DNA from 4 places in the Methylomonas sp. MK1 genome. Region 1 is predicted to be linked to each of the others. Evidence: riboswitches for the same ligand, from Rfam matches in the RefSeq annotation. Region 1 holds a riboswitch; each other region holds the start of a gene.

Region 1 (3,780 bases):
AACTCGATGCCCGCGTCGACCGGCGATGCCTCTGCTGCGTTATTTAGAATATTGATGATGGAGTGTGTCACAGTACGCTCCGCAATCACCCGCGCGTCCATATCCACATCCGGCGATATAAATAGTTTAAGCCGGGTAGCGGCTTTATGCGTGCGCCACTGCCCCAACACTTCATCGATGTACTCGCTCACCAGCATCACCTTGCCGGATTCCGCCCGCATCTCGCCGGCGGAGGCCGACATCACCGACAAGGCCTGCTTACAGCGATCAATCTGCTGCTGAACTATCACCAGCTTCTGATGCATATCCGGGTAACGATGCTCCGACAACTCTTCCGCCATCTCATGCGTCAAAATGGCAATCGTCCCCAACGGTGTGCCCATATCGTGCGCGGCACTAGCCGCCAAGGTGCCCAGGGATACAACTCGTTCGTCGCGTAGCGCACTCTCGCGGGCATCCGCTAAATTTCGCTCACGTTCTTTCAAGGTTTTGGACAGTTCGACTACGAAAAAAGCCACCAAGCCGGCGCTAAACACAAAACCAAACCACATACCAAATACATGCAGATTGAAATACCGCCTGTCGTTCATCAAATGCATTTGCAGACTCATTTCCGGCGTCATCTCCGCCATTGCCGGATGCGCCATATGCGGCTCCACGGCCGGCAAGGGTACGTTGTAGGCAATCAGCACGGTATAGACGCAGGACGTAATGATTACCATATTCCAGGCATAAGCCTGCGGTAGCATGATAGCGGTAACAATTAATGGTAAAAGAAACACCCAAATAATCGGGTTTGACGCGCCGCCAGTGAGATAAAGCAAATAGGCCAGCGCCAACACATCCATGCATATTTGCGAAAAAATCTCGTGCTCGGTTACTTCTTCCGGCGTTCTCAGTCGCAGCCAGGTGTATAGATTGAGTATGGAAATCGCAAAAATCGCCAGCCACAACTGATTTTGCGGCAAATTGATACCCAAACCGTTCACCGCGATAAATACCGCTACCGTGACGGCAAACAGCATCAAATTTCTAAGAATGTATAACCAACGCAGGTTTTCGCGAATGGAGATTTCGGCTTTGGGCAGAATGTGTGAAAGCATAGAAACAACACTAAATTGAAGAAAGCACCGCAGCGATATACTACCGCCGCTCGCTTAATAAGGTGGAAAGCCAACCAAACTTGGATGGCGGCCACCTGAGTATTCACAATCGATTTTTGGTAGCAAAACCTTAACCCCGTTTGCTCACCCGATATAAACCCCTACGCGCCTTGGCAAATACGGAATTAAGCTAGCCGCTTAAAAGATCGAAAGAGAATCTACGAGCTAATCTTTCTGGAGCAAACACAAAGGTCTGACGAATCATGCCCCTAAAAAATAGTGCGGCATATCACGCACCGGCCAAACGCCAGCCGCCGTTTTTATCCACCCATCTCATGCTCAGCCAATACCAGAACGTCATGGGCAGCATCATCGCAAACCATTCCCAATCGTCGATTAAAAATAATTTGGCAACCCAGCCGTTGCCATCGAAATAGAGTGGCCAAGGCACACAGTACAGAGTAAAAACAATACTACTCCAGATCAACAGTAATGCGCCTTTGCGGGTTTCTATACTGGACAGTGCCAGAAACACCCACAACGGGGTTTTATCGGTTTTTTGCATACATCTCTCCACTGAAAAATCTCGTGCCAACCCAATTAGCGGCGCAACAACCTAACAATAAACGACTAGAAAATAAAGAAATTCCTTATCAAATCCACCAAAACAAGCTTCAGCGCCAACCCCGGAATATTCCCCAATAATTGAACTGTGTTATATGAAGCAAGCGTCTGAGCTATTTCGCTGAGTTTCGCTCGCCGCTCACTCACGCCATCCCAGGCAAAATAAGCAGTAATGCAATGAAATTTATATATTTTATTAAGTTGGCCCACTATTCGCTTCAACTAGTGTACTTGCTTCGTGGTTTGCTTTAAAAAAAGCGGTTAGTAGGTCTCTATCCCTGCCATGTCTGCCGCTGGCGTAATTAGCAAATCTCTGAAAGCAAGAATTGCCACACCCGTCGTGAGGCGGGGCCGGAAAATCACGGTTCTTATAAAACGATTTAAAGAAGGCCGGATTGCCCCCATGCGCGCCATGGGCGAGGACAAAATTTGGCTCGATGCAATTGGTCAAGTTTTGTCAGTTTCGCTGTTACCTTTAATTCCAATAACAAAGAGGACGATCATGATCTTTCATAAAACGGCTATAGCAGCTATTTTGACAGCTGGCCTAGCGGGCGTTTCAGGCCAAGCGTTTGCACATTCTTACTACAATCTGACCGGCGCGGGTACAGTAGCCTCGGGTAACTCAGCAATCGGCTTCGGCATCGCCAACAGCATCAACGGCACCGACGGTGTTTCCGCCAACTCTAACGGCACCAATAGAATCGCGAACGGTACCAACGTTTATACAGTGGGCGACTTAAGCGCGAACACCTTGATCCCTGGCACAGGTACAGCGGCTGAGACAGCCACAGAAGTAGCAGGTAACCTACCTTATATGTGGTACTCCGGTCAGCACACAACCGCTACCGGTTTCACCAAGCGCGAATTGCATACCGGCTCAAGCGCTACAGACAACACTGGCGCCTTGACAGCAAACCTCATTAGCTCAAACCCTAGCTTCGGCACCAACACTATCGGTAGCTTGTGGAAAGCTTACTCGGACAAAAACGGCGGCACCAACGCCGCTACCTGGGGCACCATCATGGCTGATTTGCCCGCTGATGGCGACCATCCTTACTTGGCGGTAGCAGGCAATTCGGCATCAACCGGCCTGGGACTGGATTACGGTTTGATTCATATTAGCTGCGGCGCAAACACAGCAAGCGCTAACTGCGCCAGCGCCGGCAATATCAAAACCACCATTACCGTGAAAAACGACGCCGATTACAGCCAATTTAACGGTTTATTGGATGTTGCCCTGTATCGCAATGTAGACAGCAGCTCCACATCTGACCGTAACGCGGCTGCCACAATCGGCGAAACCGGCCTGCAAGGCTCAAGCTTGGGCGAAGCTATCTGGACGGCCAGCATGAGCAGTACTTCCGACACCTTGTTCTACTCGTTTGTGTTCGACCAAGCCGAATGGAATGCAACCGGCACACCCGGGCTGCACACCAATGGCTTTTATACCTTGGTGGTCGGCGCACACGGTGGCGGCGCACTCGATGGCGTAACCTACGACGTATTGGTAACTACTTCGGCCGTGCCTGTTCCAGGCGCAGTCTGGCTGTTCGGCAGCGCCATGGCCGGCTTGATCGGTTTCGGTCGCCGCAAACAACCACTAGCGGCTTAATTGCCAAGCGGGATTGCCGCCAGACAACGGCAATCCCCTCACCAAGCATTGTTTAACGAAAGGCTTCCTCTCATTTATTTCATTCGATAGAGATCCAAAATGACTGCAAACTCACCATTAAAAAAACTAGCATTAGCGGGCGCCATGGGCGCGTTGATGTCAGTCAGCGGCTTGGCTAGCGCTCACGTAACCTACAATTTGGCCGCCGGCGATACCTTCCCACCGGACGGTTCCGCCACGGGCCCATGGTCTGATGGCGATCCAGGCTATATTGGCAATTTGCCCGCCACCTGGGTCGCGATGATCCACAACGACGGCGGCGTAGCGAACTCGCAAACCGCCAGCGGCCACGGCATAGGCATGGGCGCCAAAGCTTATAAAGATGGCGCGACAAACTGGGGGCATACCGCCGATTACGGTTTGTTTGAATTGCATGCC
Region 2 (3,780 bases), 810 kb from region 1:
TAAACTCGGACCATCTTTTGATTTGACCGGAGATCAATTCAGCCACTTGTTGTTTGCTCAAGCTCGGCATACAGGCTTCGGTGTAATCGCCAGGTGCGCAGCTGCCGCCAAAACCGGCCAGCAGGTTTTGCGCTCTTTGCAAAGCCACATACAAGTTATCGGAAACCGGCACACCAAATACCAAGGCCGCTGCTGGCACCACGTTAAGTGCGGCATCTGCTTTAACTGGATCAACTTCGCTAGCGTTTGAAGGTTTGTTAGGACCGACGAACAATTTTGGCTCGACATCGGAAATACCGGCATCGGACAGCACGTTGGTCAGGTTAGCGCCGCTGGCGTTGCAAAACCAAGTGTTGGTCGCGCCTTGTTGGGTGCAGTTACCGTTGTCAATACGCATAGCAGCAATCGCCACGCCGTCGATCAGCGGGTTAACACCTTGCGCAGAACCGCCGGCAGAACGTTTGTGGAACAATACTTTAGCCGTGGTTGCGGCAGCACCGTTGACGGTCAGGCCGGGTACGTTAGTAGAGTTCAGTGTGCAGAAATAAGCACTATGGTTTTTACCTTCGGAACCCGCTGTACCGTTGTCTTTAAATACATCCAAAGTACCGGCGTCGCACAAATTAACAAACAATGCCGCCAGGGCTTTGTCTTGCGCGCTAGCGCCGGACATAAAGATTTCGATATCCGGCGTGACGCTTGGCGCATGTGCGGATGCACCTTGCGAGAAACCTGCCAGAGAAGCCACTGCGATAGCAGCAGACAATAATTGATTTTTCATTGTATATCTCTCAATTGATTGAATTTAAAGTTTGAGCCGACCCGTTCATGAAGGGGGAACCAGCAAAGCAGAATCCGGCCGGCTCAAGACGTTTGCGGGATTAAACCGCCAATGATTTACGACGAGTTGCGCGCAGTACGCCCATCAAACCGGCGCCGAACATCCAAACTGCGGCAGGCAGTGGCACAGCAGCGGGTGCAGCGGTATAGGTCAAAGAACCCACGTTACCGCTAAATGAAAAATTCCATGTACCTGGGAAAGTTTCCAATTCTCCAGTATCGAAATCGTCGGCATTGACTTTTTCATGAACGAACGCCAAAGCATTGCCTAACTGACCTTGGGCCGCAAATGGCAAAGCAGTTTGGAAATCGTTACCGTAAACAGCTGTATAACCTTGTTGGCCAACAGTTCTGAAGGTGCTCAGATTGTTAGAATTGGCATCTTGAGTTTGAACAGAACCAACCATAACGTTCCATTTACTCATAGTATTACCAATGTCGCCTGCATTGCTATCGATGACGGCAGGAGAAGGAACTACTGACGTTGTGTAGAAACCAAATTTAGGCAGGTCAGTCAGGTCAGCCAGGATCCCATGACCACCAGAAACTCCCCAAGCAACATCGTTGCCGGCAGTGTAAGCAGCAGCGAATGATTGAAAGTTGTTGTCGCTCAGTGAGAAAGACAATGATTGGCTAGGGTTAGCCAGAAATTGCTCAACAGTGATACCCAAATCCAGTGTAAATGAAGTTTTCGCTGTGTAGTCAACCAGGTTGAACAAAAACTCGCTACCGTCTGCTGTTGCATCACCGATAGCTTGGATACGCGCTTCCGCGGCGCCTGAAGCGGCCGCCGCCAATACTGCAACTGCCAACAATTTTTTAGACAATTTCATTTTTAAAACCTCATGTTTAAATTTCGATTAATGACATAAGGTGACAGCCCAGCCGTCTTGACCTGCAAGACCTGTGACTTTCCGTCCCCGCTTCACAACGAGTTTGGCTTTTACACGCTTTAGATCGTACTCGACGCCATCTAACATCCTGACAGCGCCGCTTTGTTGCCCCCGCTACCATTTCCCCCTTAGCCTCCTCCCTATCCTCTTCCTTAGCCGCTCCTTGTCCGTGCCGTCCGTGTTCCCTAGTTGCTCCTGAATCCTTGCTGAACTGCCGATCCTCGACCCTTCAACTTGACGCGGATTATTCCAGAGCAATAGCGGCTTTTCGGTTACAGCATTGTTAAATTCACGTGACATGTAATACATCTGTATTACAAAGCCGGCCGCTAACACGAAAATTCAGCGGATGATCGGGCGCGGGCGGTAGCTATGAAATTTAAGATTCTTTTTGCGGGCATTGCCTCACTGCCATTGAGCGAAGGAAGAAGCCCCTTCTCCCTCCGGGAGAAGGTTGGGATGAGGGGAGATAGAACCATCCGCTCTTAACTTAATAGCAGTGGGACGTGGTCCAGGTATGAATTGTCGTGAGCTGTGGACGGCAAGGCGTATCCTGACTATTGAGCTACTTCAGCTAAACCCAAGAAGTCCGTCATGCCCGCCGGGATACCCACAGGGCACAAGAGCGGGCATCCAGTGCCATGGATGGCAAGTTTGAAGCTATCAAAGAATTCTGGTCTCGGCATTCACGGTAAACTGGACGCCTTGGGACCGCGCAGCAAATCAGCTGCGGCAACTGGGCTCCCGCCTGCGCGGGAGCGACGATACCTGAGCAGACTAAACAACACCCAGTAAGACCTTGGCATTGACGATGCCATCAGCATCGGCCGGTTTTTCAACATCGATTTGCAGCACTTGCAAACGGTGTTTGGTTTCCAAAATTGTCAACCAGGACATCAGTTGGTCGAAGGCCAGATGCTCCAGCCAGACGCTGACTTTGTCCTCGCCTTCCGGCGACAGGTGTTTGATCGCCGGCTTTATGTCCAGCTGCTGGCTGCTGAAATCGACTACCGCCAGCGGCGATTGATTAGCGCCATCCAATGCCGGTGCATCAACCGTAGCCTGTTGCCGCAAAGCCGCCGCTTCGTTACCGACTTGTTGTAAGTAGGTATAGATTTGCTGTTGCGCCTGGATTTTTAGGGTCAGCAAGCGGCTTTGTTCAGCAATTGGTTGGTAAAACAGCAGGTATGCGCCATACATCAGCACGACCAGCACACCACCCAGCGCCAGTACTCGCTCTCTGGGCGTTAATTCGGCAAAACGCTGCGCTAAATCATTTTTCGCGAATCTCAAGTTGCGCCTCCACGCCGTTTGCGCCGCTGTCGGCGGATTGAATTTTCACCTGCATACTGCTTTGCAGCTGCTGTTTGAATTGCTCCAGTTGGCCGATGTCGTCGGCAAGCAGATGTAACTGCAAACCGCCGTTCAGGAAATTGAGCTTTTTCAAGTGTACGGCCGGCGCTTCTTTCAACACCAATCCGGAACGGTAGATCAAGCGCATGAAGCCGCTACCGGCAAAAGCCTGTTGTTTTCTGAGCTGCGCCAGCTGTTGCTCGGCCTGAGCTTTGACATTGACGATGCGTTTCACATCGGGAAAAGTTTGTTTGAACAGCTCTTGGCTTTTCGCTTCCAACTCGCTTAGTTCGGCTTGTTGTTGCCAATAGGTATGTAGTAAAGCGTAGCTCTGCACCGCCAAGGCCGCAGCCAAAATGATGGCCGCCGGCAGCCACTGTTGCCAGCGGCCTTTTGGACGATGACTGACGGCATACGCACCGCTCAACAAATTCAGCTCGGCTGGCAATGACTCGACTGAGCTCGCCATGAATTGCAAAGGCTTGGCTATGACTGTTTCCAAACCGTTATTTGCCAAACCATCCGGCAGCTGGGTGTCTTCGCTGTGTTTGCATATCAGTAAAGTCTGGAAATCGGCACCTTCGGCACAGGCTTTTTCCAGCAGTTGCGGCAGAAATTGCGCATCCACGCCGCCGCCCAAATAGGCAGCGCTGCGCAAAATTGCGTTGCTTTCTTCGAGCAACAAAGTCGTTTG
Region 3 (3,780 bases), 250 kb from region 1:
CCGGTGGGCGGGGTGGTGAATCTGCTTTCCAAATTGCCGCAGGCCAAAGCCTTCGGCGAAGTGGGTTTTAGAATCGGCAGTCACAGCTTTTATCAGCCGTTTTTCGATGTCAATCAACCGCTAAACGCCAATATTCTGTTGCGCATGACTGGCGAGTACACCAACGCCAGACATAACATCGACATGATCGAAACTCAGCGTTTCAACATCAATCCGGCGCTGACGCTGACCGATAACGACAAAACCCGTTTAACGCTCCAAGCCAAACTGTCGCGCTGGCAGCAACCGGAGTATCAGGGCTTACCCGCCACCGGCAGCATTGCCGGCGATTTTGCTACCCGGCCCGACCTGTTCTTGGGGCCGGCCAATCTGCCCGATAGTCATTCGAATGCCGATGCGGTGTGGGCCTCGTTGGAAAGGAGCATCAATCGGAGCTGGCGCTTAAACCTGAAGGCGCGCTATGCGCACTCGGAATTCGACGAGAAAATTCAGACCCTGTTCGGCAGCGATGGCCTCATCGCGGACCGGCCCTTGCTACCGGCATCGAGCTGGGCATTGGTCAATGCCGAATTGTTTCAACAACAGCAAGAGCGCAGCGTGCTGGGCAATTTGCAGGGTAATTTCAAGCTGGGTCCGAGCGAAAACAATCTGTTGCTGGGCGCGGATTACAGTCGCTTGTGCGATGCAGGCTTTATCGAGGGCGATTTTGGCCCCTTGGGTTTGGGTGTCGGTACGGTCGATCTGCGGGCGCCGATATTTGACACCCCTTATGCTGTGCCGGGGCCGGGCCTGGAAAATCAGTTCATCGAAAACATCACTTACGGCGCTTACCTCCAGTGGCAAAGCACTCTGTACCGGCGTTTGCATTGGCTGTCCGGTGTCAGGCTGGGCAAGGTTGGCATCGATTTTAATAATGCCCAAACCGGGGTACACGCTAAAACCGATACGCTGAAATGGCTGCCGCGACTCGGTGGTGTGATCGATCTGAGCGACGAGGTTTCCTGGTTTATTTCCTACAGCGAAGGCATGCGCGGCCAACCCTTTGTGAATTTCGTCGATACGCCGGCGCCGGAATTGTCGAGTCATCTGGAAACCGGCCTGAAATTCAATTTTTCACATCAATTCAGCGGCCAGCTGGCGCTGTATCAAATCGAGCGCAGCCAGGTCGCGGTCACCGACAGCAGCGATTTTCAGCGGCGTTCGGTCGCCGCCGGCCAGCAACGCTCGCGTGGTGTTGAAATGGATTTGCTCTGGCAACCGGTCGAGGGCTTCAGCGTGCTGGCGAACTATGCGCATACCGACGCCCGGTTCATGGACGACGAAGCCGGGGTGGCTGCCGGCACTCGCTTAGCCCAAGTCCCGGAGGATGCCGGGCGGCTCTGGGCGCATTACCGTTTTCAGCAGGATGCGCTGCAAGGCTTTAGCTTGGGTTTCGGCGTTTATGCCCGTGCCGGGGCGTATTTGTCCGACGACAACCGCTTCAAAACCGCCGGCTACCACAGCTTCGACGCGGCGTTAGCTTACGAAACCGGGAGTTTCAAATGGGCGGCTACCGTCAAGAATCTCAGCGATGAGGATTATTTTCAGCCCTACGGCTATTTCGAGGGCCGGGTGGCGCCGGCACCCGGCCGCGCGGGATTCCTGAGTCTTTCGATCAAGTATTGATGCCGTCGTTATCTATTTGCCACAGGAGTTTTTCAGGAGCACCTCACTCAGGGATTTAGAGTGATGTCGTAAGGACCGCGACAAACATGCCACATCCGCCGCGAGACGGAGCCGGAAAGCCACGGGTCTTGGAGATTAAGACAGCCGGGTTACCTGCAAGTTAAATGCCCTAAATTCGGGTTGGCGATTTGCAGATTAACTTTAACCGTAATTTATTAAGGAATAAAAAATGACAATCTTGCACTACAACCGCACTCAACTGGCAAGCGCCGGCCTGTTAGCCTTCAGCGCATTGACCGCCGTTTTAGCGCCTGCAACAGCGAGCGCTGCACAAGTTAGCGGCGATGCCACCATCACCATCAACAATGCCGCTTTTGCGGCGGCATCTGTCAATGTCGGCAGCGGGTATCCGAATGGCTGGATTGTCGCGAAACATTGGGGCGCCAGCGATAATTTACTCGGCATTACCGGCGCAACCAACGGCGGAACGGCGCTATCGGCAACCGCTAGCACAGCGATGTCGTTTGCGGTTAACAGCAACACCACGACCAACAGCTATCCGGCTGCCGGCCCCTATGGCCGTACCGAACAAGCCACAACGATGGACGCCGGCAACACCTCGATCGGTCAAATCGGTCTGAGCGGCGCCTGGTTGTTGACCAGCCAAGGCGGCAGCGGCATTTTGACGCCCTACGACTTTAGCCTGGTAAAAACCGGGAGCACCTGGAATATAAAAACCTTCGATACCGGTTTCGGTTACCAAAATTTCTTGAAGCTGACCAACGTCGCCGAGTCGTTGAACAGCAATGGCGAATTACTACTGAGCGGCGATTTGCAATGGACCGGGTTGTGGGCCGGTTTGGTTGGTGCCAATACCAATGCCGTGGTCGGTACTTTTAGTCTGGCTCCCAGTACTGCGCCATCGGCGGTACCGGTACCGGCGGCGGTCTGGATGTTCGGCAGCGGTCTGCTGGGCTTGCTGGGTGCAAGTCGCAAAAAAGCCTCTGTCGCGGCTTAACTCGAAAGTGGGCTTGGGGCGGTCGCCAAGATTCGCTCCGGGCCTTAGCTTATTGAAATAAATCCTTCTTCTTGCCAGCATGCCGTGCACTGCGGCTGTTTGCGTATTCAGGCAGGGAGAGGGCTTATTCTGACTATCCGCTGTAGGGCTTTTATGAAGATCAACAAAAACCACGGCTATCCCGTTTTGGCCGTGCTGGCTATCGGCATGGGGATGGTATCTCCAAGCGCCGATGCCGCGATATTGAATGCGCCATCCGGCGGCACTTTTACGATGAACCTGGACCGCAATGCGCTGGCGCCTTACGCCGGGGGTTATTACTTGTCGACGTTTTGGAGTACTGCAACGTCCAATGCCGATAATCCGGCCAATACCGGCGACCATTTGCTTAGCCAACTCAACAACACCGAGATTTCCGGACTTAATCAGGTGTTCGAGTTGACGGCTATCGGTAACGATCCTAGTCCGCAAGCCAGTCAGCGTCATGTCAAAGCGACGTCAGCCGAGTTTGCCATCGATACCGGCACTCTGGCCGGTATGGCCGGGGCGCAAGTCGGTATGAGCGGCGTGCAGGGGTTTTATGCGCCCAACTGGCCACCCGGCGGGGCCGGCTTGGTCAACGGCGATTTTTCGCTGCTATACGATGCCGGCCGGCAAACTTTGGGCCGCACCGGCTGGTACCTAGCCAATAACATTTATTTCACGATGGCGGTGTACGACTTAAACAACCTAAGCCTGAGCTTTACCAACGCCGAAAACTGGCAGTTTAGCGGCGATTTACTGATGTCGCCGGAAAACGCCGGCATGTTGCAAGGCGTGCAACTGGTCGATGTCGGCAGTTTCTGTTTGGGCACGGGTGCCTATGCCGGTTGCGGTCAGGTATCGGCGGTGCCGCTGCCCGCTGCGGTCTGGTTATTCGGTAGCGGCTTTTTGGGCTTTATCGGCATAGGCCGTAGGCCATATCTTTCAAGGAGTGTGACATTATGAAAATCAATAATCATCGATCATCCGGCATGCTGTTGGCCGCGAAACTATTAAATTCCCTGGATTCGCCATTCCCGTGCAGGTTGGAATCCACTACAGTCGCTCAACCGCCG
Region 4 (3,780 bases), 730 kb from region 1:
GTCGGCATTTCATGATTAAACAGCGTACTTTAAAAAACACCATCAGAGCCACCGGCGTCGGTTTGCATACCGGCGATAAGGTCTATCTGACCCTGCACCCCTCAGATCCCGATACCGGCATCCGTTTTCGCCGCGTGGATTTGGAAACTCCGGTGATGATTGCCGCGCGCCCTGAAAATGTCGGCGAAACCAAGCTATCCACGACTTTGGTTCGTGACGGCGTAAAAGTTTCCACGGTCGAACATTTGCTGTCGGCTTTGGCCGGCTTAGGCATAGACAACGCGATTGTCGATGTCAGCGCCGCGGAAGTACCGATCATGGACGGCAGCGCCGGACCATTTGTGTTTTTGTTGCAATCGGCTGGCGTGGTCGAGCAGGACGTACCCAAACAATATATCCGTATCAAACGCGCAATCCGCGTGGAAGACGGCGATAAATGGGCCGCGTTCGAACCGTTCGATGGCTTTAAAGTCACCTTTACCATCGATTTCGAACATCCGGCGTTTTCCGAACATCTAAAAACCGCTGTGATGGACTTTTCTTCGACTACGTTTGTGAAGGAAGTCAGCCGGGCCCGAACCTTTGGTTTTATGAAGGACATCGAGTTTTTACGCGAGAACAATCTGGCGCTAGGCGGCAGCCTGGATAACGCCATTGTGGTGGACGACGATAAAGTGTTGAACGAAGACGGTCTGCGCTACGCAGACGAATTTGTGAAACACAAAATTCTCGACGCCATCGGCGACTTATATTTGCTGGGCTATAGCCTGATTGGCGAATATCAAGGCTTCAAATCCGGCCACGCGTTGAACAACAAGTTGTTGCTAAGCTTAATGAACGACAAAGACGCCTGGGAAATGGTGACTTTCGAAAATGCCGAAGAAGCCCCTATATCCTTCATGCATTCCGCTCAAACTTCGGCTAGAGCTACCGGCTAAGACCAACCCCGCCAGATACCCTGAATAAACGGCGGAGGCCCAAGCCTCCCCGTCCCTTCCAGCCAATTTTTAAAGAATTTTCCAGCTAATATTGCCCTAAATGAGCAGCCATGGCCCTTTCAGAAATGGCCGACTCTCTAGGCTGGCTCTAATTCATCTGCTCATCCCCATGGCAAAGTCTATCCCTGCAAAAAGTAAGGGATATAACTCAAAATACGTGAAATAACTCATCCCCTAGTATTAAAGCCAGCTGGAGTCCCGGAAAACAGCCACGCTTATTGCAGCCCCACCATCTCAAAGCAAACCATTTATCCCCTTGTTTTATATATAAATATTCATACAAAAAAGCTGACCACCCACGCTTAGCGTTATTTTGGCGCATATTTTGCTTAGCTATTAATGCTGCACCCTCTGGGCGCAGCCAACAAGTCGCCACACTCGTCGCAAGGCGGGGCCGGAAAGCTGCGGATCTGATTCAGATAGTCGAGCTACCTCTTTTGAGCAGGCAAGAGAAGGGATTAGCGGGTCGATATGGAAACGACGACAACTATCCCCTAGCAGTCGCTCACTGGTCAGGAATAGTTTGTTATATCACCTGATTAGTCTGAACCCATTGTTTAACACACTGTGCAAACTAGCCCGGTATTTCAAACTCTTTGGACTGCTTCCCTCGCAAACATAGCGCGGCATGATCAATCCGGGAATATTGAAATACTTAGCGGTTTTAAGACCGTTCAAATTGCGCGGGAAGCCGTTGGTCAAACGGCCAGCCCTAGGCCCTTACCGTACGAACAGGATCGAACGGTAAGAGCCTGGCATCGCGGCAGCGGGCACATGTGCGTTAGACAACAACTCGTAAAGGGAAATACGAAACCTTGAATGTCGCCGGTAGAGACTACCGGTAAAAATCTACGTCTTACTCTATTTAAAGGAATTGAATTATGTCTGTTAACACTAGAAATGCCCAAACCTTAAAAAAGGTGGCTGCAACACTTGCTATTTCACTTTTAGGCCTAAGCAGCGCACAGGCCGAGGTCGTAAACGGAACCATCTATAAGACCGTCGACCCGGTTCACGGCGCCGGTACCACAATCGATTTCTATTCGTTTTCGTTGTCATCGGCTGCCAATGTTGTCATCGATGTCCTGGCGAATGAAGGCTACGCAGCGGGCTGGGGCGCACATCCCGGCGCCTATGTCGATATCAACGGCGACGGCGAACTAACCCTGGCGGATAGCCAATTCCGCATTTTTCAGGACACGGTCTCACTCACTACGGAAATAGTCAGCGGCGACGACAGTCCAGCCTACACCATACCTGGCAATACCGGCGGATGGGCCGACGGCAGCTTGTTGAGCCGAGACTCCTATCTGGCGACTGCTTTGGACGTAGGCAATTACATTATTGCTTTTGGAGATTACTCTCTCACCATTGAAGAAGCCGTGCTGGGTTTCAACAAGGGCGACGTTATCACTGGTGCAACTGGCCTCAACCCCGTAACTGGCGCCACAGGTCAGGATCATTTTGACTATCAAATAACCCTTACTGCTACCGACTACGTCACCGGAGCCAACCTGCCTTTGACCATAACCGGAGAAGGCGTTAGTGCAGTACCGGTTCCAGGGGCCGTTTGGTTGTTTGGTTCTGCGTTAGCGGGATTAGGCGTATTCGGCAAACGCCGCACCGCATAAACCACAGCGAGTAAGAGCGAGTAGGTAAACCGACATCAGCTATCGACTCACCCCTCGCAATGCATATTAAAACTTTGGAATCGTCCACTTTTGGCTGCCAGGCCCGAAACACCTCAGACGAATCCAAATTAAACAGCAACTTAAATCTACCACAATCGTAAACCGCGATGTGGTGGATATTGGAGACACTCAAAAATGAACATCAATTTACAACACATTTTCAAAATCACCCTATCTTCCGCGGCGTTAACCCTTGCCATGGCTCAACCAGCTGCGGCGGCTTGGACAGGTGCCGATAACACCCTTGAGTTGGGTACTAGCATCTCAAACCCTAGTTTTAATTCCAGCAATCTGGGCTTCGCGGGCAATCCGGCGCTTTCCAACGATGGCTGGGGCATGCAAGGCGCATTTACCAATTTCTATCTAAGCTCATCAGCCCAATCCGTGACAGTAGACGCGCGTTCGTCTGCCGCAAACTTTCCGGCGTTTTCAATCTTCAGAACCAATGTGGCTTATTCGGGGGAAACAGTCGGCGTCGATACACCGGCAGAGCTAACCGGCCAAATCCATAAATTCAACTCGGTCGGCCAAGCCGGGGATCCAGGCATCATCTGGGCAACAGGCGCGGACGGTATTGTCGAAACGCTGGGCTACGTCAGTTCCTCCAGCAAAAACTACGTTAACTCGTTCGGCGGCGTCATCGACTCCGGTGCACACGATGTCAGTATCGACGACCTCTATGAAACCGGCGTATCCGGCTCGACAGGTGTCACCGGTAACCCTGCGTTTGCCAACACCAAAAGATACGCTACCTTGACGCTGAACGATTTGCAGGCCGGCTGGTATGCAGTGTTCGTCGGCGGCGCGGACGTCCTCGGCTCCAGCGCCGGTATCTCCTTGAACATTTCCGCGTCGGCGGCCGCCTCTACATACACCCCACCTGCCGCGGTACCCGTGCCTTCGGCTGTTTGGTTGTTCGGTAGCGCGCTGGCCGGTTTTTTGGGCATAGGCCGGGGCAAACGCAACGCTTAAGCGTTACCAACACACAAGGAAGCGCTTAAACCCAAAAGACTTAAGCCGGTGTTCGTGTAAATAAGGAATTTGGCGAGAGACTTCGCTAAAGGAATAAGGATGGCCGATAAATTACTCGC

Evidence for each region. Region 1 has a riboswitch for cyclic di-GMP ahead of G006_RS29120 (hypothetical protein). Riboswitches for the same ligand answer to the same signal wherever they lie in the genome.
Region 2: linked by a shared signal. The riboswitch ahead of G006_RS0106185 (hypothetical protein) and the one ahead of G006_RS29120 (hypothetical protein) in region 1 are both predicted to bind cyclic di-GMP.
Region 3: linked by a shared signal. The riboswitch ahead of G006_RS0111395 (hypothetical protein) and the one ahead of G006_RS29120 (hypothetical protein) in region 1 are both predicted to bind cyclic di-GMP.
Region 4: linked by a shared signal. The riboswitch ahead of G006_RS28860 (VPLPA-CTERM sorting domain-containing protein) and the one ahead of G006_RS29120 (hypothetical protein) in region 1 are both predicted to bind cyclic di-GMP.

The regions. Positions count from the first base shown of each region.
Region 1 covers NZ_AQOV01000001.1:2,156,718-2,160,497, forward strand. Annotated here, with positions in the region: gene G006_RS0110140 (ATP-binding protein) at 1-1,103, opposite strand, end outside; gene G006_RS0110145 (hypothetical protein) at 1,393-1,668, opposite strand; cyclic di-GMP riboswitch class I at 2,046-2,130, shown strand; gene G006_RS29120 (hypothetical protein) at 2,230-3,342, shown strand; gene G006_RS0110160 (hypothetical protein) at 3,442-3,780, shown strand, end outside.
Region 2 covers NZ_AQOV01000001.1:1,344,525-1,348,304, forward strand. Annotated here, with positions in the region: gene G006_RS0106180 (hypothetical protein) at 1-781, opposite strand, end outside; gene G006_RS0106185 (hypothetical protein) at 882-1,673, opposite strand; cyclic di-GMP riboswitch class I at 1,713-1,791, opposite strand; gene gspM (type II secretion system protein GspM) at 2,511-3,026, opposite strand; gene gspL (type II secretion system protein GspL) at 3,007-3,780, opposite strand, start outside.
Region 3 covers NZ_AQOV01000001.1:2,409,550-2,413,329, reverse strand. Annotated here, with positions in the region: gene G006_RS0111400 (TonB-dependent siderophore receptor) at 1-1,665, shown strand, start outside; cyclic di-GMP riboswitch class I at 1,744-1,822, shown strand; gene G006_RS0111395 (hypothetical protein) at 1,895-2,683, shown strand; gene G006_RS0111390 (hypothetical protein) at 2,837-3,670, shown strand; gene G006_RS0111385 (hypothetical protein) at 3,667-3,780, shown strand, end outside.
Region 4 covers NZ_AQOV01000001.1:2,883,185-2,886,964, forward strand. Annotated here, with positions in the region: gene lpxC (UDP-3-O-acyl-N-acetylglucosamine deacetylase) at 12-938, shown strand; cyclic di-GMP riboswitch class I at 1,360-1,434, shown strand; gene G006_RS28860 (VPLPA-CTERM sorting domain-containing protein) at 1,880-2,629, shown strand; gene G006_RS28865 (hypothetical protein) at 2,825-3,661, shown strand.